3 regions of the Paenibacillus konkukensis genome follow, and region 1 is predicted to be linked to each of the others. Evidence: a T-box and tRNA genes for the amino acid it is inferred to sense, from the RefSeq annotation. Region 1 holds a T-box; the other regions hold tRNA genes.
The links. The T-box of region 1 lies ahead of tyrS (tyrosine--tRNA ligase). A T-box ahead of a tRNA ligase gene usually reads a tRNA of that ligase, here a tRNA-Tyr.

Region 1 (10,359 bases):
TAGCCGTCGTCTGGGTATTTCCCTCAGCGGCACAGGAAAAGAATTGAAACGTCCGTTCCCTCCAGGACAACACGGTCCGGGACAACGTAAAAAAATGAGCGGCTACGGCATTCAGCTGCAAGAAAAACAAAAGCTTCGTCATATGTACGGAGTAAACGAAAAACAATTCCGCAACCTGTTTGACAAAGCAACTAAGCAACAAGGTATCGCGGGCGAAAACTTCATGATCCTGCTTGAAAGCCGTCTGGACAACCTGGTTTACCGTCTTGGCTTCGCTAACTCCCGTGCAGGCGCTCGTCAATTGGTAGCTCACGGCCACGTTACCGTTAACGGTAAAAAAGTGGACATCGCTTCCTACCTTGTGAGCACTGGCGACGTAATCGGCCTTCGCGAAAGAAGCCGCGGCTTGTCTTCCGTTAAAGAAGCTTTGGCAAACCGCAACTACTTGCCGGCTTACCTGGAATTCAACGACGCTTCCGTAGAAGGTAAATACACTCGTCTTCCTGAGCGTTCCGAATTGCCTCAAGAAATTGACGAAAAGCAAATCGTCGAGTTCTACAGCCGTTAATAAAATTAACGCGCAAGATGCTACGACAAAAAGCCCAAAACCACTGTTATCAGCGGTTTCGGGCTTTTTTTATACAATAAACATTGCAATTTAATGCATTATAATGCGCCCATGCTCATCTCAATGCAACCTCCCGACATAATAACACGAACATATACTCCTATTCCACACAGAATAACGAACGAACACTTCCATATTGTATTTAACTTCATATCCGCTATAAATTCAACGATTTCCGTTGAAATTCGGTGATTTTCGTTGTGCCAACAATATGTAGGTGCCCTCATGTATTTCATCTATCGTTCTCCGTTATTTCAAACTTACACTCCAAATAAAGTTCTTATCAGAGTCTTTCTTATTCCATTCTAACCGTGCATTGAGCATGCCACTGTTTTCGTCTAGCATGATTTTTATGAATTCTTTATAATAACAAGGAACCAACTTATTATCTGCTAATGTTTCAATTTCGACCCACCTTGGAATATGCTTCTCAGGCTCTTTGGTAATAAGCTCACCGTGTACTTCATCGGTAACAAAGAAAAATGTTACAGCATGATCGTTGTTACTGTAGTTGATATATGAAACAACTCCTTTAAGAATGGGGCAATGTATCCTTAATCCCGTCTCCTCATCCATTTCTCGAATGCATGCTTCCTCAAGGGTTTCATGGAGCTCCAACCCACCTCCAGGTGGGGTTAATTGATTATAGTTGAAGTAGCTAGGGATCAGCTTTTCCATGAGAACTATATGTCCATCTTTTACTGCAACACATGCAACTCTGGTTCTTATTGACATTGAAATCCCCCCTCAACATTCCACTAACGTTCCTCGTTGGCCCTTTTGAACACAAAGGAGAAAAAATTCTGTCGCACTTTACTTAAGCCAGCCACTCCACATAATTATATGTAAAATTGTGTATTTATACATTATCAAATTTATCTTGAGCGCTGCAAGCATTAAATTAATCTGCCCTTCATTCAATAAGTTCCGTCCAGACCTGCTGACTTGCGAACTTCAATAGCAAAAAAAGCACTCTGCTGAGTGCTTTAATTTATGAGCGTATCTCGTTTATTTAATGAACCGTCCAATCCTTATTCCTAAATCATTTTTGAATGAGACGTTCAAAAATGATCTCGTATGAAGTAGGTTTACCATATCCATTATAGTTTGTCGGTAAAACCTGTACTAATTTCCATCCTTCTTTGGCATTTTCGTCAATTGTTTCTCGATGCTTTGCGGATGTGAAAATTCCACCTAATGATGTTTCTACATATTTGTATTCGTACACTCCAATTGCCACCTCCCTACCATGCTTTTTCACTATGGTACCATATTAACAGAAATAATCCACAAAGCACTTTCCCTCCTTAGTACCATGTGTTCGCTTCTTTAATGCCACCTTTATCTTGGCAAAAGGACGGGTATGGATGGAACTTCACAAAACAAAACATAATGAGCGGAGTGGGGCTAATTGATTTGGCAACGACCGCAAGCCCTTAAATATCAGGGATTTTTGTCGTCAGCGAGTTCTGCAGCCGGTAATCGATGACTTCAAGGCTGCCCTTCATTTTAATGGAAGGCGGCTTTTTGGTTGCTGAAGGGCAAACGGGAGCTCTCTTCCGCTTTGCTTGTCCCCTTCGTTCTTGCAGGCAGCATTCATAAACACTAAAAAAGGCCTCGTCCCGGCTCATCTTGCGATGAACGGGACCCGAGACCTTTCCGTTTATAGCTATGCAACTATCGCGAGCCTATCATGGCTTTAGCGCGTTTACACGAACTTGGCGAGGTAGTAATTACGCTTGCCGCGGCGGATGACGATATATTTACCTTCCATCCCGTCGCCGGCCGTCAGCGCTTTATTCAGATCCGTCACCTTCGCCCCGTTCACGGAAACCGCTCCGCTCTCGATATCCTGCTTCGCCTGGCGCTTCGAAGGCGCCGCTTTGACCGCCAGCAGCAAATCGATCAGCGCAATCTCGCCCGTCACTTCCGCCGAAGGTACATCCTGGAACGCATCCTCGATCTCGCGGCCCGACAGAGTGTCCACGTTGCCGCTGAACAAAACTTCGGAAATTTTAATTGCGCTCAGAGCCGCATCCGCTCCGTGCACAAGTTCCGTTACTTCTTTGGCCAGAACGCGCTGCGCCTCGCGCTTCTCCGGACTTGCGCTCACCTGTTCTTCCAGGCGGGCAATTTCCTCCGGAGCGAGGAAGGTGAAGTATTTGAGGAACTTCACGACATCGTTATCGTGCGTATTGATCCAGAACTGGTAGAACTGGTACGGAGACGTTTTGTCGGCGTCGAGCCAGACCGCGCCTCCGGCCGTTTTGCCGAACTTGGTGCCGTCGCTTTTCGTAACGAGAGGCATCGTCAAGCCGAACGCCTTGTTGCCCGTCGATTTGCCGATCAGCTCCAGACCTGCCGTAATGTTGCCCCACTGGTCGCTTCCTCCCACCTGCAGGGAGCAGTTGATATCGCTGTTCATGCGGAAAAAGTCGTAAGCCTGCAAAATCATGTAGCTGAACTCGGTAAAGGAAATTCCGTTGCTTAAGCGGGAATCCACGCTGTCTTTGGCCAGCATGTAATTGACCGAGAAGTTTTTGCCGATGTCTCGCAGGAAGGTAATGACGTTCAGATCGCCGAGCCAGTTGTAGTTGTTTTCCATCCGTGCCGGATTCACGCTCGAATCGAAATCCAGGAAGCGGGACAGCTGCTTTTTCAGCTTGTCGGTCCACTCAACGACGATATCCTGCGTATTTAACGAACGCTCCGTCGATCTTCCGCTCGGGTCTCCGATGAGCCCGGTGCCGCCGCCTACCAAAGCGATCGGCAAATGCCCCGCCATCTGGAAACGCTTCAAGCATAAAATCGGCAGCAAATGGCCGATATGCAAGCTGTCCGCCGTCGGGTCGAACCCGGCATACAGGACGATAGGCTCTTCGCTGATCTTTTTGGCCAATCCCTCTTCGTCGGTCAACTGATGAATCAATCCTCTGTAATTCAGTTCCTGTAAAATGTCCACAATGCTCTACTCCCTTTCGTAAGTAAAATAAAATACAAAAAGCCCTCTCATCCACAAAGGGACGAGAAGGCTGTTGCTCGCGGTACCACCCTAATTAAAGCATTGATAACGAGGCTTCTTCCGCAGCCGGTATCACCGGGGAAAAAGTCGTATGCTTTCACTTTGAAACGATAACGGGTCAAACCCGGCAGGAAGCTACTTGTTAAGGTCTAACGTTCCCTTCCCCTGCTCCGGACGGTAATTCGAATCAAGGTCAACTGCCGGTTCGCACCACCCACCGGTTCTCTGCAAGCTGAATTCCCGACTCTACTCGCGGCGGCGGCACAGCTCGTTCCTGCCCGGTCGCCAAGTCCTTCAAAGCATTTGTCGTATGCGATTAACCCAAGTTATATCACAAGATGGATTCGATTGTCAAACATGCGTCATTGAATCGTCAGCAACGCCAGTGTCCATGCGATGATCCTTTGTGCTATAATAAACTACGTATGTTTTCCAAAATCGGGAGGATTTTTATCGGCATGGAGATGGAGAAAAAAGAACGTAAGGCCGGAAAGATATTATGGAACATAGGCAAATACACGCTGATCACGCTCAAATGGATGTTCATAGCCGGCATCATTGCGGGATTTCTCGGAGGCGGAGCCGCATTCGGATACGTCTCTGCGCTGGTCAAGGACGACCCTGTCCGCAGCAAAGATTTTATGATGGAGCAAGTACAGGAAAATGCGATGACCGGCTTCGTCTATTTTAACGACGATACCGTAATCGGCCAGCTGCGCTCGGAGGAAGACCGCAGAATGGCCGAGCTGAAGGACATTCCCCAAATTATGCTCGATGCGGTGTTCGCCATCGAGGACAACAATTTTTACGAGCATCACGGCATCGATTTCAGGAGTACGGCGCGAGCGGTCGTACAGAAGCTGTTAAGAGAGAACGTCCAGACCGGCGGCAGCACGATTACCCAGCAGCTTGCCAGACGCGTTTTCTTGTCCCTGGACCGTGAAGACAGCCGGAAAGCGAAGGAAATTTTCCTCGCTCTGCGCATGGAAAGGCTCATGTCCAAGGATGAAATTTTACTTGCTTACTTAAACAAAATTCCTTACGGCAACGGTTCGACAGGCTATAATCTATACGGTATTAAAGCGGCGGCCAAAGGCATTTTCAACATTAACGATCTGCATGATCTCAATATTGCGCAGGCGGCGTATTTGGCCGGTCTGCCGCAGCAGCCGAGCAACTATTCGGCATTCACGAGCAAAGGGCAGTTCGACGGAGCCGCCTTCAAGCGTGCTGTCTCCAGAGCGCAACTGGTGCTGCGCCGGATGCTCGAAGAGGGTAAAATCAACCAGCAGCAGTATCAGGAGGCGCTGAGCTTCGATCTGCAAAGCTCGCTCGCCGAGCCGTCCAAGAAGGCGTATTCCACCTATCCTTATCTTATGATTGAGGTCGAAAAAGAGGCGGCCAAAGCTCTGCTTAAGGCGCAAGATCCGAAGCTTGCGACACAGCCGGATACGGATGCCTACAGTGAAGCGCTGAAAAACGTACAGGCGCAAATGTACCGCGGCGGCTATCATATTTATACGACGATCGACAAAGACATTTACGACGCGATGCATGTCATTTCCGAGAATCCCAAAAACTTTACTCCGGACGATCCGACCAAAGGGGTGGAGCAAATCGGCGCGGTCATGATCGACAACAAAACCGGCGCGATTCTCGGCATGATCGAAGGGCGCGATTTTTTCACGGAACAGCTTAATCATGCGACCCAAGCTTACCGTCAGCCGGGCTCGACCATGAAGCCGATTGCGGCCTATGTGCCGGCGATTGAGAAAGGCGCGATTCAGCCCGCCTCGATCATCGACGACGTTCCGATTATTTTGAAGGACGGCACGAAAGTCGGTTATCACATTCCGGAAAACTGGGATAACCAGTATCACGGCCTGATTACAGCGCGCCGCGCGCTGAACCAGTCGTACAATATTCCGGCCATCAAGCTGTTCATTGATGTCGTCGGCATCAAGAACGCCTGGGATTTCGCCAAAAAGCTCGGCATCACCACCATTTCCCCGGAAGATTACGTCGCCCAAACGGGGGTTATCGGCGGTCTGAAATACGGCGTATCGGTCAAAGAGCTGACCGGCGCTTACGCGGCGATCGCCAACAAAGGCGTTTATAATGAAACGTTTATGATCCGTAAAATTACCGATTCCAACGGAAAAACCGTCTTCGAGCAGGAGTTGAAGCCGACAACGGCGTTCTCCGAGCAGACGGCTTATCTGATGACGGATATGATGCGCACCGTTGTTACCGCAGGGACTGCGACGGATCTGATGAGCAAATTCAAGCATTACGGAAAAATCTCGATCGTCGGCAAAACGGGCTCTACGCAGGATGACGCGGACGCCTGGTATATGGGATATACGCCCGACATTACGCTCGGGGTATGGGCAGGCTATGACTCTCCCGCATACAAGCTGAGCAAAAAAACGGGGGGCACCAACCGCGCCAAAGATATATGGGCGCTTGCCATGGACGCGGCGATCGACAAGAAGCCGGAATATTTCCCGACCAAGCAGTTCAAGCGTCCGGACAATATCGTGGAAATGACGGTATCCAGTTTATCCGGCAAGCTTCCGAGCGAGGCGACGACCAAGGCCGGCAAGCTGGTCACCGATCTGTTCAACAAAAAGGACATTCCGACCGAAGAGGACGATGTCATGGTGAAGCTGCCGATCATTCAATACAACGGCATTAACTATATCGCCCAAGCCGAGACTCCGGCGGAATTCGTGCAGGAGAAGACGGTCATCAAGCGCCAGAAGTCGCTTACTTCGTTAATGCAGGAGCTTCAGGCCGTCGTCGGCAAGCTGCCCAAAGACCGCCAGCATTCGCTGGATGCGTACCGGCCTACCGATTACGAAGATGACGCGCCGTCCGAGACCGATCCTCGTGTCGATGACGGCAAGGCGCCTAGCGCCCCTACGACGGTCGTAGCGACGCATTCGGGCGACACGAGCACGATTACTTTCCAAGCGAGTCCAAGCGAGGATGTCGTCGGTTACAGGCTGTACCGTTCGGTCAATCATGCCTCCTTCCAGCGAGTAGGCAAAGTCGTGGAGGCTGGCACCGAAACGAAATTTACGGACCAGACTTCGGCTTCCGGACCGATCGGCTATTACATTACCGCCGTAGACGTTGCAGGCAAGGAGTCCGTTCCAAGCAAAGGCGCCTATACGGACGGCACCAGCATGGATCTGCTTTTCCTTACGCCGGATGAGAACGGCGGAATCGTACAGGGCGGCAGTCCTGAAGCAGGCAACGATGGAAAAGGTCAAAATCCGAATGAGCCGAATGAGAAAAACGATGGACCGGCCAAGGACATTCCCGCCGCTCCGTCGGGCTTGACGGTCAAATCTAGCGGCGCAGGGATATTGCTGAACTGGAAAGCTAACGCGGATAAAGATAAGGTCAAACAGTACATCGTCTACTACAGCAAAAAAGAAAACGGAGATTATGCAAAGCTGGGCAGCGTCAACAACGCTACTGAATTCAGGTATTACGCATCCGGCTATGAAGGTTACTACAAAATTACCGCCGTCAACGAGCTTGGCGAATCCAAAGCTTCAGCGGCTATCAAATATAAGAAGTAAAGGAACGCCGTGCCGGATCTAATGCGCCGCGGAAGCTCTCCGGTACGAAGAAGCAAAAAAGGATGGTTTACAGGCTCTTGAGACAACGAAGAGCTTCGTAGAACCATCCTTTTTTTGGGCTTGATGCGCCGTATGAAGAGCGCGAGCATAATAAGAAAACCGCTAAAAACACCCTGCTCGAAGGAGAGATCTTAGCGGCTGGCTGCGCTCTATCTCCGGCAGGGTGCTTAACTATTGACCGTTTATTTTTCTAATCTAATCTTCAATCGTGGACAGATCGCCTGTCGGCAAATTCAGCTCCCACGCTTTCAGCACGCGGCGCATAATTTTACCGCTGCGCGTTTTGGGAAGCTTATCTCTGAATTCGATCTCGCGAGGAGCGGCATGCGCCGACAATCCGACTTTGACGAATTTGGAAATATCCGCCTTCAGCTCTTCCGACGGCTCGAAGCCTTCGCGCAGGGCGATAAACGCTTTAATGATCTCGCCGCGCATCGGGTCCGGTTTGCCGATAACCCCGGCTTCCGCTACGGCAGGATGCTCGACCAGTTTGCTCTCGACCTCGAACGGGCCTACGCGTTCGCCGGCCGTATTAATTACGTCGTCGATACGTCCTTGGAACCAGAAGTAACCGTCCTCGTCACAGTAAGCCGAGTCACCGGAAATATACCACCCGCTGATGCGGAAGTATTCCTCGTATTTGGCCGGGTTGTTCCAAATTTTGCGCATCATCGACGGCCATGGCGTCTTGATCGCCAGGTTCCCCATCCGGTACGGCGGCAAAATGTTGCCCGCGTCGTCGATAATGGCGGCTTCCACGCCGGGAAGCGGCTTGCCCATCGAGCCCGGACGAATCGCCATGCAAGGATAGTTACAGATCAATTGTCCGCCGGTTTCGGTCATCCACCATGTATCGTGAATGCGCTGATTGTATACCTTCAATCCCCAGCGGACAACCTCCGGATTCAGCGGCTCCCCTACGCTAAGCACATGGCGCAGCGCGGATAGATCGAACTGCTTCGATACGTCGTCTCCAGCGCCCATCAGCATGCGAAATGCGGTCGGAGCGCTGTACCAAACGGTCACCTTGTACTTCTCCAGCGTTGCGTACCAGTCCTGCGGGCTGAAACGACCGCCGCGGATCACGTTGGTAACTCCGTTGAGCCAAGGAGCGAATATACCGTACGATGTGCCCGTTACCCAACCCGGGTCCGCCGTACACCAATATACGTCGTTATCCTGCAGGTCGAGCACGACGCGACCCGTATAATAATGCTGAAGCATCGCGTTATGGACATGGAAGACACCCTTCGGTTTACCCGTCGATCCCGAAGTGTAATGAATCAGCATGCCGTCTTCGCGGTCCACCCATTCCAGCTCCAGCTCATCCGAGGACTGCGCCATTTCTTTATGATAATCGACTTGGCCTTCGGCCAGATCAATATTATCGCCGACGAGAATCACATGCTTCAAGTCGGGCAGTTCGCTCACAGGTACGCGATGTACGAGAGCCGGCGTCGTAATGATCGCTACCGCGCTGCTGTCCTGCAGTCGGTCTCTGACGGCCGTTTCCATAAACGCTTCGAACAGCGGACCCACGACGGCGCCGATCTTAATCGATCCAAGCAAGGAGAAATACAGCTCCGGCGTGCGCGGCATGAAGATGAACACACGGTCGCCTTTGGCAATGCCCAGCTTGCGCAGCACGTTGCCGAAGCGATTCGACTGCAGCTTCATCTCTTGATACGTATATTGCTCATCCCGCTTGTCGTCGCTGTAATAAAGGGCGACTTTATCCCGTCTCTGCGAATCGGCATGACGGTCAATCGCCTCATGGGCCATATTGACTTTGCCGGTAGTAGACCAGGAAAATTGCTTTTCTATGGCTTCCCAGCTAAACTGGGCGCGCTCTTCTTCGTAATTTTTCATGTTCGATGTTTTGGAAACGGCTTCAATACTCTCAACGTTTGCGTGATCCATTTGCTACTACCTCCTAATATGTGCTATCAATAATTCCCATTTTCATTGAAACGCTTACATCCGAAGTAAGCAGTCTTCGATTTCCACAACGAATATTATACCACAGACTCCGCTTATTAGACTATTTCTTTTCTTGCCGCCGATTTTTTGGTATAGTATCAGACAAGCATGGGTGCGCAGGATAACTCAAAAAAACAATGGACAACAGTACCTCCGCTCGATCCGCAAGAAGGGAGACAACTAGCTATGGAGCATCATAAAATATATCATTCCCGCCGCGTCCCCTATCGCGATTCGCAGATTATAGTGGAAGGCCCCGTACCTCCTGCGCAGCTCAAAACGTACCGGATGCACCGCGATCTGGACGCGTTCCGGCGTCCCAAAGACCAGTTCGAAGCGCTGGTTGAAATAGCCGAGCTGCCGGAAGGCCGCATCATTTTATCCCGGCTGGACGATGAAATCGTCGGCTATGTCACATTTCATTACCCTGACGAAATGGAGCAGTGGTCCCAGGGCAATATGGAGGACCTCATAGAGCTCGGCGCCATAGAAGTGGCCGACGACTACCGCGGGCTCGGGCTCGGCAAGCGGATGATCCAGCTCGCCTTCGAAGACGGCCAATTGGAAAATATGATTACTTTTACGACCGAATATTACTGGCATTGGGATTTGGAGAAAAGCGGTCTAAGCGTATGGGATTATCGACAGATGATGGAAAAGCTGATGAAAAGCGTGGATATGGTCTGGTTTGCGACGGATGATCCGGAGATTTGCTCTCATCCCGCCAACTGCCTGATGGTGAAAATCGGCAAACAGGTTCCGCTTTCTTCGGTCGAACAGTTCGACCGTGTTCGTTTTCGGCAGCGGTTCATGTATTGAGCCGGCTGCAGCCAATTCCAACACCGTTTGAGAGGAACGAGCCATGGGGGCGGAAATTATGACAAAGTCATCACTCTTCGTTTATGACGAACATGAAACCGGCTATCGGTTTCATAACGAGCATCCTTTTAATCAAGAACGATTGCTGCTTACCGTAGACCTGCTTCGCAAGCTCGGAGCGCTGCCGGAGACGGCGCTGCGCCGTCCGGCAGCCGCCTCCGAGGAGCAGCTGCGGCTTGCGCACAGTACCGACTACA
Region 2 (10,359 bases), 3.8 Mb from region 1:
GCCTGCAGGCTCCCATGGATAGGCCAGCCCCGGCGTCAGCGGCGTATCTCTGTACATGATCTCGGTCCGCATCATCCACGGCAAGTTGGTGCCGTCCTTTTTTCTTTTGGAAAACCAGTTCTCGAACGAGCCGTTGGCGATACAATCCTCGATAATGCCGGGATACGTATCCCGCCCGTTCATTTCAAAAAACTTCCCAAATATCCGCTTGTCCACATACCACGAACTCGGCTCCGCCGATCCGGTGCGAACGGTTGTATGCAAGCCCATGACCGCCCTCCTGCTTTTTTATTCCAGGGAACACTCGCCATGCCGGTTAGACATGATGTCAGCCAAGCTGCGACTTGGATGGGGGAGCGCGGTCAACACACGGTCAACACCGTCTTCCCCTCTAGCCCCCGCTTCTTCCAGTATGCGCGGAATCCATCGCTATTTCGTTACACAATCCCTCGAAATATTATCCGATTTCAGGATGATTGTTGGAGCGGCACTTCCAAGACGTACACGGAATGAGGCCTCAGCTCATAGGTCCAGACAGACCCGTCTATTCGCACGCGCTGCGCTTCGGCCGTAATTAGGGAAGGTTCGAATACCGTATTGTACCGCTCATAATGTTCTCCCGTCAGAGTATGCAGAAGTACCTCTTCCTTCGGCTTCCATGCGCCCAGATCGCAGACGAGCTCCGTAGGCTCCAGCGTCCGGTTGACGACAAAAACCGTCAAGAGATCGCCCGTTTCGGAGATGCAGGCAACCGTGTCCACATTCGGCAGACTGTCGCACTCCATCGGCAGCTTGCAGGGACCGGCATGAAACGTACCGGACTGCGTCCGGGTTTGCACGACACGATGAAGATTACGGTTCGCGTATAAGCGCAGCAAGTGATAGGTGGCCGTTCCGAATATGACGTCGTTTTTTCCGCTCCAGCCGGGCTTTTTCATACGCTCGTAATGATCCCCTACCCGAATGCAGCCGCCGACCCACCCGTTAACCAGATCGGAAAAGTTGGCTATTTGCACAAGATGACTTTGTCGAATCATTTCATTCAGCATGCACGCATTCGCCACGGCCGCCTCCAGCGTATGATTGTTCGGCATATCGGGATTTGGAAAATACATCGTGTTCCATTCCGTCACCGCGATTTTCAGATGCCGTAAATCTTCCCTGCCTTGAATGATCGATTCGATTTCTTCGAACAAATATCTTGCCGTTTCCGAGAAGGCGGCGATCGCTTTGAACCGGTCGCTTCCCGGCGTTGCCGCATCGATAGGGAAAAAATTTTGTCCTTGGTAAATATGCAGCGTAATGAAGTCCATAGCATGACCGGCTGTTTCCAATACGATGCGGTTCCAGCCGGGAACCAGCGAATCTCGCGCCGTCCCGCAGCCGAGCAGCACAATGGACGGATCTTTGGCCTTCATCGCTGCCGCGAATGTGAGGAATTGCTGCGCGTACGTCTCCGCGGAGCAGACGCCCGCCTGCCATGGTCCGTACATCTCGTTGCCCACTTCCCAATATTTGACCCGATAAGGCTCCGGATGCCCGTGGCTCGCCCTGAGCGCTCCCATAGGGGTGCTCGCGTCTCCGTTGCAGTACTCGACCCATCTGGCCGCTTCTTCTGCCGTGCCGGTACCCATATTTACGCAAATTTGCGGTTCGGCGGCAAGCTGCCGGCATAAGTCCACGAACTCGTCGGTGCCGAAATATTTATGCACCTGTCCTGCCTGCTCCCAAGCTTCGTTGACATAATTGGGACGCAAATACACAGGGCCGACAAACTCCTCCCAGTGATACAAGCTGATATAGTTTCCGCCCAGCCGCAGAATACCGCCGTTCAGCGCCTTGGCCATTTCGAACACTTCCCGCTTCAGCAGTCCGGTCTGCCCTTCGGGGAGAAGGGAAATATGATCGAACCAGATCACGCCGGTCGAAGTCGAATCGGCCCATGCGGCCGGCGGAAGAGGGACGGCCCACACCTGCAGCTCGGCCGCAGCGCAGGAACGGGAAGCCGTTATCCGGCCGGTAACTTCCTTCCAGCTATGGGAGTTTACCTCAAGCTCCAGTTCCCCCAGCATGTCGCCGTTCGCGCGGTCGACCAGCTTCAGGTGCACCGCGTTTAATTCGCGTGTCGCTCTTACATACATCCTGACGGCATAAGGAATACTCCCGTCGACTTGCATCCGCTGTCCGATTCCCGACGCGCAGCGGTCTTTATTGAATATCCTGATTTTCTGGCTATGGCCGGAATGAAATCGGGCCGGGGGCTCCAAGGCATACTGCGTATGCTTTCCGAAATTGAGCGGATACCAAGGCCCGGACACGCCGTCCAAATTATGATCCTCCTCTTCGAAATCCATATTTGTTAGAGGATACGCCAGCATCGCGGGCATATGATCATCGATATCCTCGATAAAATGTCCGAAAATATACGGATGAATGCAATGATCCGCAATATCTCTGCCGATAGTAAGCCGTGCATTTTGTACGTTAACCATCATTTTCCGCTCCTTATCACTTATTTGCGGGCCGTTCTGTCAGAAAAGGGATTCTGATGGACACGACCGTCCCTCTGTTCTCGAATGAGGTAATCGTGAGCCCGTACTTCGAACCATACTGCAAAACCAGCCGGGCATGAACGTTCACAATGCCGAGCGATTCGCTTCGGATCAGCGTCTTATTGTCCTGCATCGTGATGATATTGAGCCGCTGCTGCAGCTGCGCCAGCTTGCCGTCCGAAATGCCTTTGCCGTTATCGGCGATTTCAATGATCAGGTCTTGAGCTTCATTGTAGGCGCTGACGATGACCGTGCCATGGCCTCCGCTTGGCTCCACCGCGTATTTGACCGTATTTTCGATAATCGGTTGCAAAGAGCATTTCACAATGAGAACGTCCAAATATTTCTCGTGAACATAAAAACGGCTTTGAAAATGTCTGGGAAAGCGAATCTTGACGATTTCCAAGTATTTCTTGACCTGACTGATCTCTTCTCTCAGAGAAACGACAGGCTCGACGATGGAGGCCGTATACCGGTAATAATCCCCCAAATTTTTGGCGATCACCTGAATGCGCTCGTTTTTTTCGATGTAGGCCAAGCTATTAATAATTTCCAATGTGTTATACAGCAGATGCGGATTGATTTGATTTTGCAGAGCTTGAATCATCGCTTCCTTCTGTCTAAGCAGCATTTGCATCTCATTCACCTTCATGCTGCCAATGGTTTCTATATACTCGTGCAGTTGCCTGGTCATGCGATTGTAACTGCGGCTTAGCAGCTGAATTTCGTCTTTACCCGGAACAACCTCCGCCCGCATATCCAAATTCCCTTTCTCTACATGTTCCATAAGCTGCTTCAGCTTGCGCAGCGGACTTGTAAACCTTTGCGCAATGACCGGCACAACGATCAGAACCATGGCGGCGAGCCCGAGCATAGCCACGATCATCGCATTGCGCGCTACGGTAACCCCGCTGGCCATCACTTCGAACGGAACCATCGCTACCACTTTCCATCCGGTAAGCTCGGAGGTATTGTAGGCGACCAGCATCTCCTGGCCTTGTACAGGCTGAACGGAGGATGCGGTATCGAACTTAAGCCCGGCCAAGGAGGTCGATTGAAGCGATTGGCCGATCATGGCCGAGTCGGGATGATACACAATGGTCCCCTCCTTGGATACAATGAAAAAATACCCCTTCTTAGCGAATGAGGAACGGACGATAGTTTTTTCCAGCTCGCTGATTTTCAGATTCATGACAAGCCTTCCCGCCAGCTTCATCGTTTCCGTCGAATAGACAGGAACTAGCATGGAGATGACGTTTTTACCTGTCACCTGGGATCTGTGAGTCGGAAGCAGCTTCAAGTCGCTCATCATCTCCAGTCCGTACCACGGCTCCTTCATATACGATTTGGAAATTTCGTCAAAGCGCTGAATATTGGATATGGCCCTTCCGTCGAGAGACATCAGAAACAGACTGTCTACTTCGCTATAGTTCAGAGCGACATAGTTGTTCAATACATCCTCAATGTCCGCAGGATAAGTCGGCGTGACCGCCCCTCCGCTGACAAGCCAGTTCTGAATAATTCCCGCTTTGCCCCTGTTTCGGGTGAAATCGTTGCGCTCCGGCAGCGGGCCGGCTATCAGGGTAGATACGGATATTTTCATTTGTTGAAAATACAATTCGATTTGCCGGTTGAGGCGATACGAAGCATCGTCGGCAAACTGGTAAAAATCGTTTTTGGCCGCTTTCATATAGAAATATTGCGACAGCGCGCCCGTCAGCAATATGGAGGACAGCGCCGCCGCCAGCAGGATAACAATCAGCTTGACTTTGATCGAGCGGCGGCTGAACCAGCTTCCCGCATTCATAGGCCTAACCCTTTGCGGTACTCGTTAGGAGTCACCAGCGCGACATGCTTGAATACGCGATTGAAATAGGGCAGCGTGGCGAAACCGACATCCTCGGCGATTTCATATACCTTTTTATCCGAAGTCCGAAGGAGCTCCATCGCTTTTTCAATGCGGATATAATTCAAATAGTTCACAAAGCTTTTGCCTGTATATTGTTTGAACAGCACTCCGAAATACGAAGGACTCAAATTGGAGTAATCCGCCATTTGTTTCAGCGTCAATTCGTCCTGCATATGCGCCCCCATATACTCGCAGGCGCGTTTGATGACCAATCTCATATTGTTCCCGGCAAACTGGGGGTAACGAAGCGTCCATTCGTGCAGCAGATCGTGAAATACGTGCCGCACCCGCTGTTCGTTCAAATCCTCCGGAAGTGAGGCATCCTGAAATTCCGGATGAATGATCTTGATATATTCCGTGAGCTTCCCCATAAAAATGCGAAGATAACTGGTTTGGGAGCCCTGATCCAGCGAACGTCCGCCCAGAATCGCATGCAATATCCGGTCGGTCTGTTCAAACAGCCCGATCGGCTCGAATTCATGCAACCGGTCGATGAACCGCTGAATGTCGCGCAATATTTGATTCGGCTCTATGCACGTTTCCAGCCTGCCGACAGAACGAGACAGCGCGGAGTGAAGCTCGACCTCCGAGATGGGCTTCAGTAAATATTCGGATACATGCAGCCGGATCGCATTTTGCGCATAAGAGAATCGGTCATGCCCGCTGATAATGATAGTCACCACCGGCAGCCGCTGATTGCGAATCCGGTGAATCAGCTCCAGACCATCCTGATCCGGCAGCTGAATATCGGTGATGACCACCGTCGGCCATAGCTCCTGCATCAGGCGCCAGCCTTCTTCACAGCTTGCGGCCTCCCCCGTAACCTTGAATCCGTCCAGCTGATGCACCATTTCCACAAGCGCATCCCTAATCAGCAGTTCGTCTTCCACGACAAGCACATGATACACTGTAATCCCCCCAATACCGCGCAGGGTGCTAAGCTATCCCTTGACCGAACCCATCATCATGCCTTTGCTGAAATATTTTTGCATGAACGGATACACCATAAGCAGAGGCAAGGCCGTCAGCAGAATAGCTGCATGCGGTACGGCGGGGGTATAGCTGTACCCGGTATCCGTAACAACGAGCCCCAGCTCGGAGGAGTTCACGATCAGGATTTGGCGAAGAAACACCTGGAGCGGATATAAATTGGCATCATTCAAATACAAAATCGCTTGAAAGTAAGTATTCCAATTAGCCACCGTATAAAATAACGTAAAAGTGATTAGCACCGGCAGCGAAACCGGAAGGATGATCCGCCATAATATTTTAAATTCCCCGCAGCCGTCGATCCGGGCCGACTCTTTGATTTCGACGGGCAAAGTCTGAAAATAGCTGCGCATCACAATCAGGTTAAAGGGAGCGATCGCTCCCGCAAGCCATATGGACCAATACGAATTGATCAGTCCGAGCCCATGGATCACCAGGTAAGTTGGAATCATTCCGCCCTGAAATAGCATTGAGAACAGCACGATGACATTGACGGCCGCCCTGCCCTTTACCCCCGGATGAGAAAGCCCGTAAGCCATAAGCGTCGACAGCGCCATATTGATGAGCGTTCCTACTGCGGTAATGTAAATAGCATTATAGAAAGCGCGCGTAAATTGGGCGTTGTCCAGCAAAAACCTGTATGCTTCCAGCGTCCATTCCTCAGGCCATAGAACAACGCCTTTCAGCAGCAGCTCCTTGCTCGACGCAAAAGAACTGGACAAAGTAAACAGCAACGGGAAGACGACGGTCGCCGCCAAACCGATGAGGATGACGGTCACGCAAGTATTGAAGACATTATCCTTAAAAGACTGTCCCGCTTTCATCCGCTAGATCACCCCTTCCTCGCCGAATTTGCGCGCCAGCTTGTTGGCAGTCAGCACCAGCGTAAGACCGACAATCGATTTAAACATGCCGACGACCGCCGAGTAGCTGTAATCCCGCTGAAGTATGCCGGTACGATACACATACGTATCGAATACGTCGGATACGCCCACATTGAGCGGATTTTGCAGCAAGAAAATATGCTCGAACCCGATATCCATAAAATGACCCAGTCTTAAAATGAACAGCACGATAACGACATAGCGAATGCCCGGCAGCGTAATATGCCATATTTGCCGAAACCGCCCCGCACCGTCCACCTTGGCCGCCTCATACAACGACGGATCGATGGAGGCCATCGTGGCCAAATATAAAATCGATCCCCATCCCGCACCCTGCCACATATTTTGCAGCAGCCACATCGGACGCAGCCACTCCGATTTCGTAAACAGCTCGATTTTACCGAAGCCGGCCGACACCAGCCATTGATTGATAATTCCGTCTTGTGAAGAGAACAGAGTCATCGTCATGGACACGATAACGACCCAGGAAATAAAATGCGGTCCGTACATGATGGTCTGTACGGTGTTCCGAATCGTTTTCAGTCTGGATTCGTTCAATAGCAAAGCGAGGATGATAGGAGCCGGGAAAAAAAACAGGATATCCAAACAAGCGAAAGCAAATGTATTTGTAAGCAGTAACGGAAAATCCGGTTCGGTAAATAACCTGTTGAAATTATCCATACCGACCCATGGACTGCTCCACATGCCGGAAAACGGATCATAGCGCTGAAACGAAATAAGTAATCCAAGCATGGGCACATACTTAAAGATCAGGAAATAAACCAATCCCGGCAAAATCATGACATAAAACGGAAGATGGGCTGCGATCCGCGCTTTTTTTAGACCCTGCCCGACGGATGCAGCTGCTGCTTGAGCACCTCTCATAATGACCTCCAATGTATAAACGGCATTTGAACTCATTATAGAGGCTCATCCTGTGAATTGCGTTCCCCAATATATCGATTTCTTAACTGATTTCACTTTGTTATCGATGATCGGCAGACCCTAGTATAAGTTCGAGGAAACGCTTTCATAAAACTATCATACATTACGACTCCAGCGGGTTTGAATACAATTGCCAGCCGGAAAAGTGAGTATTTCGGACACATAGCGGATTTAAGATCGACTGGGGATTTTCGTATAAAATACAAAAAAGCATGAATCTTAAAGATTCATGCTTTTTTGTATGCCGGTGAAGGGACTCGAACCCCCACGGTTTCCCTCACGATTTTGAGTCGCGCGCGTCTGCCAATTCCGCCACACCGGCAAGTATGGCGTGCCCTAAGAGATTCGAACTCCTGACCTTTTGATTCGTAGTCAAACGCTCTATCCAGCTGAGCTAAGGGCACATAATTATGAAGTTTTACTTGGTGCCGAAGACCAGACTTGAACTGGTACGGTAGTCACCTACCGCAGGATTTTAAGTCCTGTGCGTCTGCCGATTCCGCCACTCCGGCGTAAAAAAATGGAGGCGCCACCCAGACTCGAACTGGGGGTAAAGCTTTTGCAGAGCTCTGCCTTACCACTTGGCTATGGCGCCAGGTAACATATGGAGCGGAAGACGGGAATCGAACCCGCGACCCTCGCCTTGGCAAGGCGATGCTCTACCGCTGAGCCACTTCCGCATAAAATAAACTGGGGATCTAGGATTCGAACCTAGGCATGACGGAGTCAAAGTCCGTTGCCTTACCGCTTGGCTAATCCCCAATATAAACATGGGGCGATCGATGGGACTTGAACCCACGAATGCCGGAGCCACAATCCGGTGCGTTAACCCCTTCGCCACGACCGCCACAGCTATAATAAAAAAATTGGCAGGGGCAGCAGGAATCGAACCCACACCAAAGGTTTTGGAGACCTTTGTTCTACCTTTAAACTATGCCCCTATAATATGGTGGAGGCTGATGGATTCGAACCACCGAACTCGTCAGAGAACAGATTTACAGTCTGCTGCGTTTGGCCACTTCGCTAAGCCTCCATATTATGTTGTAATCAATGGTGCCGTCGAGAGGACTTGAACCCCCAACCTACTGATTACAAGTCAGTTGCTCTACCAATTGAGCTACAACGGCGTAACACATTGTGTAGTACATGGTGGCTCGGGACGGAATCGAACCGCCGACACGAGGATTTTCAGTCCTCTGCTCTACCGACTGAGCTACCGAGCCTTACTATACATTCGCTTCTGACTTAAATGGCGGAGCCGACGGGATTCGAACCCGCGGTCTCCTGCGTGACAGGCAGGCATGTTAGGCCTCTACACCACGGCTCCACACTATAAAAGATAAATTGGTTGCGGGGGCAGGATTTGAACCTGCGGCCTTCGGGTTATGAGCCCGACGAGCTACCGGGCTGCTCCACCCCGCGTCGTTGAAGTTTATATGGTGGAGGCTGAGGGGATCGAACCCCCGACCCTCTGCTTGTAAGGCAGATGCTCTCCCAGCTGAGCTAAGCCTCCATATAACCATTATAACATAAATGGTGACCCGTAGGGGATTCGAACCCCTGTTACCTCCGTGAAAGGGAGGTGTCTTAACCCCTTGACCAACGGGCCTTACTGCTACGGAGAGAGAGGGATTCGAACCCTCGAGACGCTTGTGACGCCTACACGATTTCCAATCGTGCTCCTTCGGCCAACTCGGACACCTCTCCATATGGCTCCCCGAACAGGACTCGAACCTGTGACAACTCGATTAACAGTCGAGTGCTCTACCAACTGAGCTATCAGGGAATGTACCGCTTGGCGACGTTCTACTCTCCCAGAACCCTTCGGTTCAAGTACCATCGACGCTGGAGGGCTTAACGGTCGTGTTCGAGATGGGAACGCGTGGTTCCCCTCCGCCATCATCACCAAACGGTATGACTTGTTCAAGGCTTGCGCCTTGAAAACTAGATACGAAACTCGTGCGCGTTTGTGAGCAATGGTTATTTGTTCTTCCCGGTTTGTTTCCGGGCCCCGAGAAAGTATTTGGAGTCAGCTTCGAAGCTACTCTTCACTTTCTTGGGAACTAGGTTAAGCCCTCGACCGATTAGTATTCGTCAGCTCCACACGTTGCCGTGCTTCCACCCCGAACCTATCTACCTCGTCGTCTTCAAGGGGTCTTACTTACTGGGAAATCTCATCTTGAGGGGGGCTTCACGCTTAGATGCTTTCAGCGCTTATCCCGTCCGTACGTAGCTATCCAGCCATGCTCCTGGCGGAACAACTGGTACACCAGCGGTACGTCCATCCCGGTCCTCTCGTACTAAGGACAGCTCCTCTCAAATTTCCTACGCCCACGACAGATAGGGACCGAACTGTCTCACGACGTTCTGAACCCAGCTCGCGTACCGCTTTAATGGGCGAACAGCCCAACCCTTGGGACCTACTTCAGCCCCAGGATGCGATGAGCCGACATCGAGGTGCCAAACCTCCCCGTCGATGTGGACTCTTGGGGGAGATAAGCCTGTTATCCCCAGGGTAGCTTTTATCCGTTGAGCGATGGCCCTTCCATTCGGTACCACCGGATCACTAAGCCCGACTTTCGTCCCTGCTCGACCTGTTTGTCTCGCAGTCAAGCTCCCTTCTGCCTTTGCACTCTTCGAATGATTTCCAACCATTCTGAGGGAACCTTGGGGCGCCTCCGTTACGCTTTAGGAGGCGACCGCCCCAGTCAAACTGCCCACCTGACACTGTCCCCATACCGGTTCACGGTACCAGGTTAGAACTCCGATACGATCAGGGTGGTATCCCAACGTCGCCTCCACACAAGCTGGCGCTCATGCTTCTCAGGCTCCCACCTATCCTGTACAGATCGTACCAAAGTCCAATATCAAGCTGCAGTAAAGCTCCATGGGGTCTTTCCGTCTTGTCGCGGGTAACCTGCATCTTCACAGGTATTAAAATTTCACCGGATCTCTCGTTGAGACAGCGCCCAAGTCGTTACGCCATTCGTGCGGGTCAGAATTTACCTGACAAGGAATTTCGCTACCTTAGGACCGTTATAGTTACGGCCGCCGTTTACTGGGGCTTCGGTTCATAGCT
Region 3 (10,359 bases), 3.4 Mb from region 1:
CGAAGAACCTTACCAGGTCTTGACATCCCTCTGAATCCCCTAGAGATAGGGGAGGCCTTCGGGACAGAGGAGACAGGTGGTGCATGGTTGTCGTCAGCTCGTGTCGTGAGATGTTGGGTTAAGTCCCGCAACGAGCGCAACCCTTGACTTTAGTTGCCAGCATTTCGGATGGGCACTCTAGAGTGACTGCCGGTGACAAACCGGAGGAAGGCGGGGATGACGTCAAATCATCATGCCCCTTATGACCTGGGCTACACACGTACTACAATGGCCGGTACAACGGGAAGCGAAGCCGCGAGGTGGAGCGAATCTTTAGAAGCCGGTCTCAGTTCGGATTGCAGGCTGCAACTCGCCTGCATGAAGTCGGAATTGCTAGTAATCGCGGATCAGCATGCCGCGGTGAATACGTTCCCGGGTCTTGTACACACCGCCCGTCACACCACGAGAGTTTACAACACCCGAAGTCGGTGGGGTAACCGCAAGGAGCCAGCCGCCGAAGGTGGGGTAGATGATTGGGGTGAAGTCGTAACAAGGTAGCCGTATCGGAAGGTGCGGCTGGATCACCTCCTTTCTATGGAGTCCATGCTATCTGAAGGGTAGCGGACATAAGCAACTAACAGTTGCACAATAGTTGACAACGGACATCGACGAACTCGATGTAACAGTTGCAACGTCACTCACTCGTTGCTCAGTTTTGAGAGGACAAAGGTGCCCGCAAAGGAAGCCTAATGACTCTCAATTTCAATAAGATTGTTCCTTGAAAACTAGATAACGAAACGAAATGCGTAGAGCAATACAACGTGTATTAGCATGGTTAAGCTAATAAGAGCACACGGAGGATGCCTAGGCGCTAGGAGCCGAAGAAGGACGTGGCGAACGACGAAATCGCCTCGGGGAGCCGTAAGCAGGCTTTGATCCGGGGATATCCGAATGGGGGAACCCAGCTGAGGTAATTCTCAGTTACTCACATCTGAATACATAGGGTGTGTAGAGGCATACGAGGGGAACTGAAACATCTAAGTACCCTCAGGAGAAGAAAACAAAAGTGATTCCGTCAGTAGCGGCGAGCGAAAGCGGAACAGCCCAAACCAGAGGGCTTGCTCTCTGGGGTTGTGGGACGTCAACGTAGGTGCAGCGGGGTAGATGAAGCGGTCTGGAAAGGCCGGCCATAGAAGGTAAAAGCCCTGTAATTGAAATTCTGCGAACACCTTAGACGGATCCCGAGTACCGCGAGACACGTGAAACCTCGTGGGAAGCAGGCAGGACCATCTGCCAAGGCTAAATACTCCCTAGCGACCGATAGTGAAGCAGTACCGTGAGGGAAAGGTGAAAAGAACCGCGGGAGCGGAGTGAAATAGAACCTGAAACCGTGTGCTTACAAGAAGTCAGAGCTCGTTAATGAGTGATGGCGTGCCTTTTGTAGAATGAACCGGCGAGTTACGTTCCCGTGCAAGGTTAAGGTGAAGAGCCGAAGCCGCAGCGAAAGCGAGTCTGAATAGGGCGACGAAGTACGTGGGCGTAGACCCGAAACCGTGTGATCTACCCCTGTCCAGGGTGAAGGTGCGGTAACACGCACTGGAGGCCCGAACCCACGAATGTTGAAAAATTCGGGGATGAGGTGGGGGTAGCGGAGAAATTCCAATCGAACTCGGAGATAGCTGGTTCTCCCCGAAATAGCTTTAGGGCTAGCCTCGGGAGATGAGTAGTGGAGGTAAAGCACTGATTGGGTGCGGGGCCCGCCAAGGGTTACCAAGTCCAGTCAAACTCTGAATGCCACATACTTTATCCCGGGAGTCAGACAGTGAGTGCTAAGATCCATTGTCAAGAGGGAAACAGCCCAGACCATCAGCTAAGGTCCCCCAGTGTGTGTTAAGTGGGAAAGGATGTGGAGTTGCGCAGACAACCAGGATGTTGGCTTAGAAGCAGCCATCATTGAAAGAGTGCGTAATAGCTCACTGGTCGAGTGACTCTGCGCCGAAAATGTAACGGGGCTAAACACGCCACCGAAGCTATGGCTCGCGTCGCCTTCATTGCATCTTTGAGGTTACCGTTTAGACACGGGACATTCGCCAGATTCTACTTTTAAGTAGATTCAAGGAATCTGGCTAAATGCACCCCAGGGCTAAACGCGCCGCTTCGAGGCTGGAATGAAGGTGACGCAGGGGTAGGGGAGCGTTGTGTATAGGTTGAAGGTGTACCGTAAGGAGCGCTGGACAGTACACAAGTGAGAATGCCGGTATGAGTAACGAAAAGATCAGTGAGAATCTGATCCGCCGAAAGCCTAAGGGTTCCTGAGGAAGGCTCGTCCGCTCAGGGTAAGTCGGGACCTAAGGCGAGGCCGAAAGGCGTAGTCGAAGGACAACAGGTTGAAATTCCTGTACCACCGTGAACCGTTATGAGCGATGGGGTGACGCAGAAGGATAGTGACGCGGGCTGATGGATGCCCGTCCAAGCAGAGAGGCTGGTCAATAGGCAAATCCGTTGATCGTAAGGCTGGTCTGTGATGGGGAGTGAAAATAACAGTAGCGAAGGTCATGAGTTCAGGCTGCCAAGAAAAGCCTCTAGCCAGGGAGAAGGTGCCCGTACCGCAAACCGACACAGGTAGGCGAGCAGAGCATGCTAAGGCGCGCGGAAGAACTCTCGTTAAGGAACTCGGCAAAATGACCCCGTAACTTCGGGAGAAGGGGTGCCTCGGTAGGGTGAATAGCCCGAGGGGGCCGCAGTGAAAAGGCCCAAGCGACTGTTTAGCAAAAACACAGGTCTGTGCGAAGCCGCAAGGCGAAGTATACGGGCTGACGCCTGCCCGGTGCTGGAAGGTTAAGGGGAGTGGTTAGGGGGAACCCGAAGCTATGAACCGAAGCCCCAGTAAACGGCGGCCGTAACTATAACGGTCCTAAGGTAGCGAAATTCCTTGTCAGGTAAATTCTGACCCGCACGAATGGCGTAACGACTTGGGCGCTGTCTCAACGAGAGATCCGGTGAAATTTTAATACCTGTGAAGATGCAGGTTACCCGCGACAAGACGGAAAGACCCCATGGAGCTTTACTGCAGCTTGATATTGGACTTTGGTACGATCTGTACAGGATAGGTGGGAGCCTGAGAAGCATGAGCGCCAGCTTGTGTGGAGGCGACGTTGGGATACCACCCTGATCGTATCGGAGTTCTAACCTGGTACCGTAGATCCGGTATGGGGACAGTGTCAGGTGGGCAGTTTGACTGGGGCGGTCGCCTCCTAAAGCGTAACGGAGGCGCCCCAAGGTTCCCTCAGAATGGTTGGAAATCATTCGAAGAGTGCAAAGGCAGAAGGGAGCTTGACTGCGAGACAAACAGGTCGAGCAGGGACGAAAGTCGGGCTTAGTGATCCGGTGGTACCGAATGGAAGGGCCATCGCTCAACGGATAAAAGCTACCCTGGGGATAACAGGCTTATCTCCCCAAGAGTCCACATCGACGGGGAGGTTTGGCACCTCGATGTCGGCTCATCGCATCCTGGGGCTGAAGTAGGTCCCAAGGGTTGGGCTGTTCGCCCATTAAAGCGGTACGCGAGCTGGGTTCAGAACGTCGTGAGACAGTTCGGTCCCTATCTGTCGTGGGCGTAGGAAATTTGAGAGGAGCTGTCCTTAGTACGAGAGGACCGGGATGGACGTACCGCTGGTGTACCAGTTGTTCCGCCAGGAGCATGGCTGGATAGCTACGTACGGACGGGATAAGCGCTGAAAGCATCTAAGCGTGAAGCCCCCCTCAAGATGAGATTTCCCAGTAAGTAAGACCCCTTGAAGACGACGAGGTAGATAGGTTCGGGGTGGAAGCACGGCAACGTGTGGAGCTGACGAATACTAATCGGTCGAGGGCTTAACCTAGTTCCCAAGAAAGTGAAGAGAAGCTTCGAAGCTGATTCCAAATACTTTCTCGGGGCCCGGAAACAAACCGGGAAGAACAAATAACCATTGCTCGCTACGCGCACAAGTTTCGTATCTAGTTTTCAAGGCGCAAGCCTTGAACAAGCTACACCGTTTGGTGATGATGGCGGAGGGGAACCACGCGTTCCCATCTCGAACACGACCGTTAAGCCCTCCAGCGTCGATGGTACTTGAACCGAAGGGTTCTGGGAGAGTAGAACGTCGCCAAGCAAAGCTTTAATCTTGTGTTTTATCACAGCATTCAAGACATAAGGGCCTTTAGCTCAGCTGGTTAGAGCGCACCCCTGATAAGGGTGAGGTCGGTGGTTCGAGTCCACTAAGGCCCACCATTGTTCCCTGATAGCTCAGTTGGTAGAGCACTCGACTGTTAATCGAGTTGTCACAGGTTCGAGTCCTGTTCGGGGAGCCATTTCTCCTCTGGAGAGGTGTCCGAGTTGGCCGAAGGAGCACGATTGGAAATCGTGTAGGCGTCACAAGCGTCTCGAGGGTTCGAATCCCTCTCTCTCCGCCATAATATACAGCATGGCCCGTTGGTCAAGGGGTTAAGACACCTCCCTTTCACGGAGGTAACAGGGGTTCGAATCCCCTACGGGTCACCATAAATTCCAATAAAGGTATAAGACATATATGGAGGCTTAGCTCAGCTGGGAGAGCATCTGCCTTACAAGCAGAGGGTCGGGGGTTCGATCCCCTCAGCCTCCACCATATATACTTTTAACGACGCGGGGTGGAGCAGCCCGGTAGCTCGTCGGGCTCATAACCCGAAGGCCGCAGGTTCAAATCCTGCCCCCGCAACCAATTTACTTTTTACAGTGTGGAGCCGTGGTGTAGAGGCCTAACATGCCTGCCTGTCACGCAGGAGACCGCGGGTTCGAATCCCGTCGGCTCCGCCATTATCATTTTTCACCGAATACATTAGGCTCGGTAGCTCAGTCGGTAGAGCAGAGGACTGAAAATCCTCGTGTCGGCGGTTCGATTCCGTCCCGAGCCACCATGTAATCTTAATAATAATTTGCCGTTGTAGCTCAATTGGTAGAGCAACTGACTTGTAATCAGTAGGTTGGGGGTTCAAGTCCTCTCGACGGCACCATTGCTTTCGCAACAAATATGGAGGCTTAGCGAAGTGGCCAAACGCAGCAGACTGTAAATCTGTTCTCTGACGAGTTCGGTGGTTCGAATCCATCAGCCTCCATACCGGTTTCGAGCTGCGGCGGTCGTGGCGAAGGGGTTAACGCACCGGATTGTGGCTCCGGCATTCGTGGGTTCAAGTCCCATCGATCGCCCCATGATCTTTGATGGGGATTAGCCAAGCGGTAAGGCAACGGACTTTGACTCCGTCATGCCTAGGTTCGAATCCTAGATCCCCAGTATTTCTAATTGCGAGCCATTAGCTCAGTTGGTAGAGCACCTGACTTTTAATCAGGGTGTCGTAGGTTCGAGTCCTACATGGCTCAGATTTCATTATGCGTTCGTGGCGGAATTGGCAGACGCGCACGGTTCAGGTCCGTGTGGGCTAACCCCCCGTGGAGGTTCGAGTCCTCTCGAGCGCATTGGTTTTGCGGAAGTGGCTCAGCGGTAGAGCATCGCCTTGCCAAGGCGAGGGTCGCGGGTTCGATTCCCGTCTTCCGCTTTCCTTTATCCGGCGCCATAGCCAAGTGGTAAGGCAGAGCTCTGCAAAAGCTTTACCCCCAGTTCGAGTCTGGGTGGCGCCTCCATTGTTTTATTGGAGCCGCAGATGCTTTAGGATCAAGGAATCAATAACTTTTATGTGCCCTTAGCTCAGCTGGATAGAGCGTTTGACTACGAATCAAAAGGTCGGGAGTTCGAATCTCTCAGGGCACGTAGTAAGCCGGTATGGCGGAATTGGCAGACGCGCGCGACTCAAAATCGTGAGGGAAACCGTGGGGGTTCAAGTCCCTCTACCGGCACCATAATCTTCGGGACGTAGCTCAGCTTGGTAGAGCACCTGGTTTGGGACCAGGGGGTCGCATGTTCGAATCGTGTCGTCCCGACCATCTCGCGGGTGTAGTTCAATGGTAGAACTCCAGCCTTCCAAGCTGGTAGCGTGGGTTCGATTCCCATCACCCGCTTTCTGAAACATAGCGAAAGAGTCTTAGGATCAGATCCTGAGGCTCTTTTTCTATTACGGGAAAAATGATACATGGAAGGAAATCGGGAATGCAGACGATGTAAACCTGCATGAGCGGGGAGGAAAACGAGGTTAAATACGGAGTATCGGCCGGTTAAATAAAGACGATGAAGGTTTCGGTCTGAATAAATCCTCGCTAATTTGAGTAATGGTTAAATACAACGGATAGTCTGGTATACCAACATATGAGATAATAAACAGGATTGATAGAGATACAGCGCGTGAGCGGAGCTTATAGTCCTCCGCTCACTTGGTGAAATTTAGGAGGATAGAGACACCATGACGATGTTTAATGTGTTGGATTACGGGGTTGTCGGAGACGGGACGACCTTGAATACGGAAGCGATCCGCAAAGTGATGGAAGCTTGCGAAGCGGCCGGCGGAGGTACGGTATATTTTCCTGCAGGCACTTATTTAACGGGGGCCATTCATCTGAAGAGCCATATGACGCTGCATATCGATTCGGGGGCTAAGCTATTGTTTTCGACGGACCCGGATCAATATCCGTTTGTCAAAACCCGCTGGTCCGGCTATGAATGCTACGGCTATTCCCCGTTGGTATATGGCATTGATTTGACGAATGTGACGATTCAAGGCGGAGGCATTATCGACGGACAAGGCTCAGCCTGGTGGAAGCAGTATCATGAATGCAAAGCGGGACGCCGCCCTTCCAGCGAGCGGGAGAAGCAGTTGTTTGAGTTGAACAGCCATCTGATGAGTATCAAGAGCAATATCGTGGAGTGGGAGACGCAATTTTTACGTCCCGCGCTGCTTCAATTGTTCCGCTGCACGAATGTGCGGATCGAAGGAGTGACGCTGCAAAATTCTCCATTCTGGAATACGCATCTGGTCTATTGCGATAATGTAACGCTGCACAGCTTGCTCATTCACAATCCTTCGGATACGCCTAACGGCGACGGGCTCGATATCGATTCCTGCCGTTACGTGCGCATATCCGATTGCCAATTCGATGTCGGAGACGATTGCCTCTGCCTGAAATCCGGGATCGACGAGGATGGGCGCCGCATCGGCATCCCGACGGAGAACGTCGCGGTAACGAACTGCACGATGCGGGCGGGACACGGCGGCGTCGTGCTGGGCAGCGAGACGGCCGGTGGCATCCGCCATGTCGTCATCTCCAACTGCGTCTTTATCGGAACGGACCGCGGCATCCGCTTTAAGTCGAACCGGGCCCGTGGGGGAACGATCGAGCATGTGCAGGTGAATAATATTTTCATGAAAGGCGTGCTGTGTCCGATCGCCATTAACTCGTTCTACCGTTACGGCGTTGATCCGGCCAATCCGGATATTTCAAGCCCGCTGGCGCAGCCGGTTACCGAGGCGACCCCGGTGTTCCGTCACATCCGCCTGAGCCATATTACGGCGACCGAAGTGTTGGGCGCGGCCGGCTTCCTGTACGGTCTGCCGGAAATGCCGATCGAGGATGTCGTGCTGGATCATATTCATATCGAGATGACAAGCGATCCGAACGAGCAGGGCGGAGAACCGGATATGGTGCGCGAAGAACTCGTGATGGCAGGCAAAGGAATGTACTGCAAATATGTGCGTTCGCTTCAAATGCATCATGTGCGGATCGAGACCCGGGAGGGAGCGGCTCTTACGATCGATAAGGGCGAGGACATCGAGCTGCACGGATTCGGGATGAAGCGTCCGCACGCGGATACGCCGGTCATTGAGCTGCGCGATACTCAAGGAGCGTACGTGCAAGGCGCTGCTGCCGTGCGCGGAACGGATGTGTACGCCCAAATCAGCGGCGGGGAAACGAAGGATATCGTATTTTCCGGCAATATGCTGGAGAAAGCGGTTCAAGATATCGCAGTAGATGCTACGGCAGAAGGTATGGTTGTGGTAAAATAGGAAGAAAAAAGCAGGTGACATCATGAAAGTATTAGTTCTAGGCGGAACCGGCGTCATCAGCCGTTCCATCGTGGAAGCGGCTCTCGCCAAGCAATACGAGGTTGCCGTGTTCAACCGCGGCAGCAAGAATCATTTATTTTCCGGCGAAGTGGAATGCATTACGGGCGACAAATCGAATCGAGAGCAATTCCGCGAGCTGATGAAAGATCGCCGGTTTGATGCGGTCATCGATATGATTTCCTTCGACGCGGCCGACGCACAGGCAACGTTGGAGGCGCTGCACGGACGAGCAGGACAGTTTGTTTTTTGCTCGAGCACGGCCGCTTACAAGAGACCGTTCCGTACGATTCCGACGGCCGAGGACGCGGAGGAGCTGTTTGACGATCCTTCATTCGCCTATGCGTTTCAAAAAGCGGAGATGGAACGTTATTTGGGCGGCATGATCAAGCTGGGCGAAGTTCCCGTGACGATCATCCGGCCTTCTTTAACCTACGGTATCGGCTGCGCGAATCTTGGCGTACTGCGCCAAAACTTTAATATCGTGCACCGTATAAGAAGCCGTAAGCCGCTTCTTATGTTCGGCGACGGTACCGTACCGTGGAGCTTCAGCTTTGCGCCGGATGTGGCCAAGGCTTTCGTCGGCGCCGTAGGCAATTCCAATATGTATGGAAAAAGCTATCATGCAACCAACGAAGATGTGCATATTTGGCAGGACTTATATTTGGAATTCGGCAAGCTGCTCGGCGTAGAGCCGAACATCGTTCATATCAGCACGGATCTGCTGGTGCAGGCGAGTCCGGCGTTATTTTCACATCTTTATTATGAAAAAAGCTACTCCGGGCTGTTCGACAACAGCAAGCTGAAACGCGATCTGCCCGGCTATCAAGCGGACATCTCTCTGTCTGCCGGACTTTCAATGCTGCTTGACTGGTATGAGCGCGACGGTCATCAGGTCGATACGGAGAAGGATTTGCTGGAGGATCGGCTGACAGGGCTTTATACGGAATTCGGCAAACAGTTGAAATTATTATCTATATAAGAAATGAACGGATAGCCGGGGACGGGGCCAGCGCTTGCAGAAGAGATGCAACGGGGCCCGTCTTCGGCTTTGTTGCGTACCGCTTGTTGGCGCGCGAACCGAATGTCGCAAAGGGACGACAAATTCTCGCCATGCTTACCTAAATGTAAGTAACTGAACTTTTTTTGCGTTATTTTGCAGCAGCTGCTCCGCGGCTATAATAGAAGAAGGCCGGGCGTAAGCACGGTCAGCCATCAGGGAGGGAATAGAAGCTATGAAATATAGACAGTTAGGATCTAGCGATATAAAGGTAAGCGAGGTCAGCTTCGGCACGTGGGCTATCGGCGGGTCTTGGGGGACTGTGAATGACGGGGAGTCGTTAAAAGGTTTGGAACGCGCCATGGAGGCAGGCGTCAATTTCTTTGATACGGCGGATGTGTATGGGAACGGCCATAGCGAGGAGCTTCTTGCCCAAGCGACCAAAGGCAAGGAAGATCAAATCCATATCGCCACCAAATTTTGCCGCTCCGGAGATATTCACGATCCGAATAATTACACGGAAGCCGCGGTTCGCGCTTATTGCGAGCAAAGCTTAAAGCGGCTGCAGAGAGAAAGAATCGATCTGTACCAAATTCATTGTCCGCCTATTTCCATTTTGCGGGACGGCTCGGTGTTTGAAGTGCTGGACAAGCTGCGCGGCGAAGGCAAGATCCGCGAATACGGCGTAAGCGTGGAGACGGTGGAGGAAGGGCTGCTTTGCCTGGAAAATCCGAATGTGAGAGCGCTTCAGGTGATCTATAATATTTTCAGACAAAAGCCGGAGCAAGAACTGCTGCCGCGCGCCAAAGAGCGCGGAGTCGGCATTCTCGTCCGCCTGCCGCTCGCCAGCGGGCTGCTTACAGGAAAGTTCAAGGAGGACGCCGCCTTTGACAAGGACGATCACCGCAGCTATAACCGCAACGGAGAAAGCTTTAATGTCGGAGAAACGTTCGCAGGCTTGCCGTTCGAGAAGGGCGTTCAATTGAGCAGACAGCTGCAATGGATCGGAGAAGGCAGAGGCAATATGACAAGGGCCGCACTTCGCTGGATTCTCGATAATCCGAATGTGACCTGCGTTATTCCCGGTTTCAAAAATACGGCTCAAGTCGAGGACAACCTGGGCGTGCTGGACGTGGAACCGTTCTCGCCGTTTGATCATGAGAAGCTGAACCGTTTTTATCACCAAGAGGTTCATGAGCATATTCGTGGAGCGTATTGATTGCCATAAAAATGAATTCATTCTGACAAATGCCGCTGTTCGTATTACGACAGCGGTTTTTTTATATATAATGATTAGGAAAATATCCCTTAGGACAGGAGGAGCCACATGTTCAAAACCCCTATCGGGCGGCTTC

Region 2: it encodes a tRNA-Tyr, which carries the amino acid that the T-box ahead of tyrS (tyrosine--tRNA ligase) is inferred to sense. The anticodon was not compared.
Region 3: it encodes a tRNA-Tyr, which carries the amino acid that the T-box ahead of tyrS (tyrosine--tRNA ligase) is inferred to sense. The anticodon was not compared.

Annotation. Positions count from the first base shown of each region.
Region 1 is NZ_CP027059.1:7,460,666-7,471,024, reverse strand. It holds gene rpsD (30S ribosomal protein S4) at 1-568, shown strand, start outside; gene SK3146_RS32550 (NUDIX hydrolase) at 878-1,363, opposite strand; gene SK3146_RS32545 (DUF4177 domain-containing protein) at 1,671-1,856, opposite strand; gene tyrS (tyrosine--tRNA ligase) at 2,337-3,593, opposite strand; T-box leader at 3,645-3,924, opposite strand; gene SK3146_RS32535 (transglycosylase domain-containing protein) at 4,109-7,243, shown strand; gene acsA (acetate--CoA ligase) at 7,499-9,223, opposite strand; gene SK3146_RS32525 (GNAT family N-acetyltransferase) at 9,470-10,102, shown strand; gene SK3146_RS32520 (acetoin utilization protein AcuC) at 10,161-10,359, shown strand, end outside.
Region 2 is NZ_CP027059.1:3,298,704-3,309,062, forward strand. It holds gene SK3146_RS14070 (hypothetical protein) at 1-270, opposite strand, end outside; gene SK3146_RS14075 (alpha-L-arabinofuranosidase C-terminal domain-containing protein) at 468-2,495, opposite strand; gene SK3146_RS14080 (sensor histidine kinase) at 2,509-4,359, opposite strand; gene SK3146_RS14085 (response regulator) at 4,356-5,369, opposite strand; gene SK3146_RS14090 (carbohydrate ABC transporter permease) at 5,403-6,275, opposite strand; gene SK3146_RS14095 (ABC transporter permease) at 6,279-7,220, opposite strand; tRNA gene SK3146_RS14100 (tRNA-Leu) at 7,523-7,602, opposite strand; tRNA gene SK3146_RS14105 (tRNA-Arg) at 7,608-7,684, opposite strand; tRNA gene SK3146_RS14110 (tRNA-Leu) at 7,704-7,792, opposite strand; tRNA gene SK3146_RS14115 (tRNA-Cys) at 7,802-7,875, opposite strand; tRNA gene SK3146_RS14120 (tRNA-Gly) at 7,886-7,960, opposite strand; tRNA gene SK3146_RS14125 (tRNA-Gln) at 7,971-8,042, opposite strand; tRNA gene SK3146_RS14130 (tRNA-His) at 8,052-8,127, opposite strand; tRNA gene SK3146_RS14135 (tRNA-Trp) at 8,148-8,221, opposite strand; tRNA gene SK3146_RS14140 (tRNA-Tyr) at 8,228-8,313, opposite strand; tRNA gene SK3146_RS14145 (tRNA-Thr) at 8,332-8,407, opposite strand; tRNA gene SK3146_RS14150 (tRNA-Phe) at 8,428-8,503, opposite strand; tRNA gene SK3146_RS14155 (tRNA-Asp) at 8,531-8,607, opposite strand; tRNA gene SK3146_RS14160 (tRNA-Met) at 8,626-8,702, opposite strand; tRNA gene SK3146_RS14165 (tRNA-Val) at 8,718-8,793, opposite strand; tRNA gene SK3146_RS14170 (tRNA-Glu) at 8,815-8,889, opposite strand; tRNA gene SK3146_RS14175 (tRNA-Ser) at 8,899-8,987, opposite strand; tRNA gene SK3146_RS14180 (tRNA-Asn) at 8,991-9,066, opposite strand; rRNA gene rrf (5S ribosomal RNA) at 9,074-9,190, opposite strand; rRNA gene SK3146_RS14190 (23S ribosomal RNA) at 9,345-10,359, opposite strand, start outside.
Region 3 is NZ_CP027059.1:2,854,630-2,864,988, reverse strand. It holds rRNA gene SK3146_RS12190 (16S ribosomal RNA) at 1-571, shown strand, start outside; rRNA gene SK3146_RS12185 (23S ribosomal RNA) at 813-3,860, shown strand; rRNA gene rrf (5S ribosomal RNA) at 4,014-4,130, shown strand; tRNA gene SK3146_RS12175 (tRNA-Ile) at 4,173-4,249, shown strand; tRNA gene SK3146_RS12170 (tRNA-Asn) at 4,254-4,329, shown strand; tRNA gene SK3146_RS12165 (tRNA-Ser) at 4,340-4,431, shown strand; tRNA gene SK3146_RS12160 (tRNA-Glu) at 4,445-4,519, shown strand; tRNA gene SK3146_RS12155 (tRNA-Val) at 4,550-4,625, shown strand; tRNA gene SK3146_RS12150 (tRNA-Met) at 4,642-4,718, shown strand; tRNA gene SK3146_RS12145 (tRNA-Asp) at 4,737-4,813, shown strand; tRNA gene SK3146_RS12140 (tRNA-Phe) at 4,839-4,914, shown strand; tRNA gene SK3146_RS12135 (tRNA-Thr) at 4,935-5,010, shown strand; tRNA gene SK3146_RS12130 (tRNA-Tyr) at 5,030-5,112, shown strand; tRNA gene SK3146_RS12125 (tRNA-His) at 5,131-5,206, shown strand; tRNA gene SK3146_RS12120 (tRNA-Gln) at 5,217-5,288, shown strand; tRNA gene SK3146_RS12115 (tRNA-Lys) at 5,302-5,374, shown strand; tRNA gene SK3146_RS12110 (tRNA-Leu) at 5,386-5,470, shown strand; tRNA gene SK3146_RS12105 (tRNA-Gly) at 5,479-5,550, shown strand; tRNA gene SK3146_RS12100 (tRNA-Cys) at 5,562-5,635, shown strand; tRNA gene SK3146_RS12095 (tRNA-Arg) at 5,689-5,762, shown strand; tRNA gene SK3146_RS12090 (tRNA-Leu) at 5,769-5,851, shown strand; tRNA gene SK3146_RS12085 (tRNA-Pro) at 5,859-5,935, shown strand; tRNA gene SK3146_RS12080 (tRNA-Gly) at 5,940-6,010, shown strand; gene SK3146_RS12075 (glycoside hydrolase family 28 protein) at 6,349-7,947, shown strand; gene SK3146_RS12070 (NAD-dependent epimerase/dehydratase family protein) at 7,970-8,986, shown strand; gene SK3146_RS12065 (aldo/keto reductase) at 9,240-10,223, shown strand; gene SK3146_RS12060 (DUF3817 domain-containing protein) at 10,332-10,359, shown strand, end outside.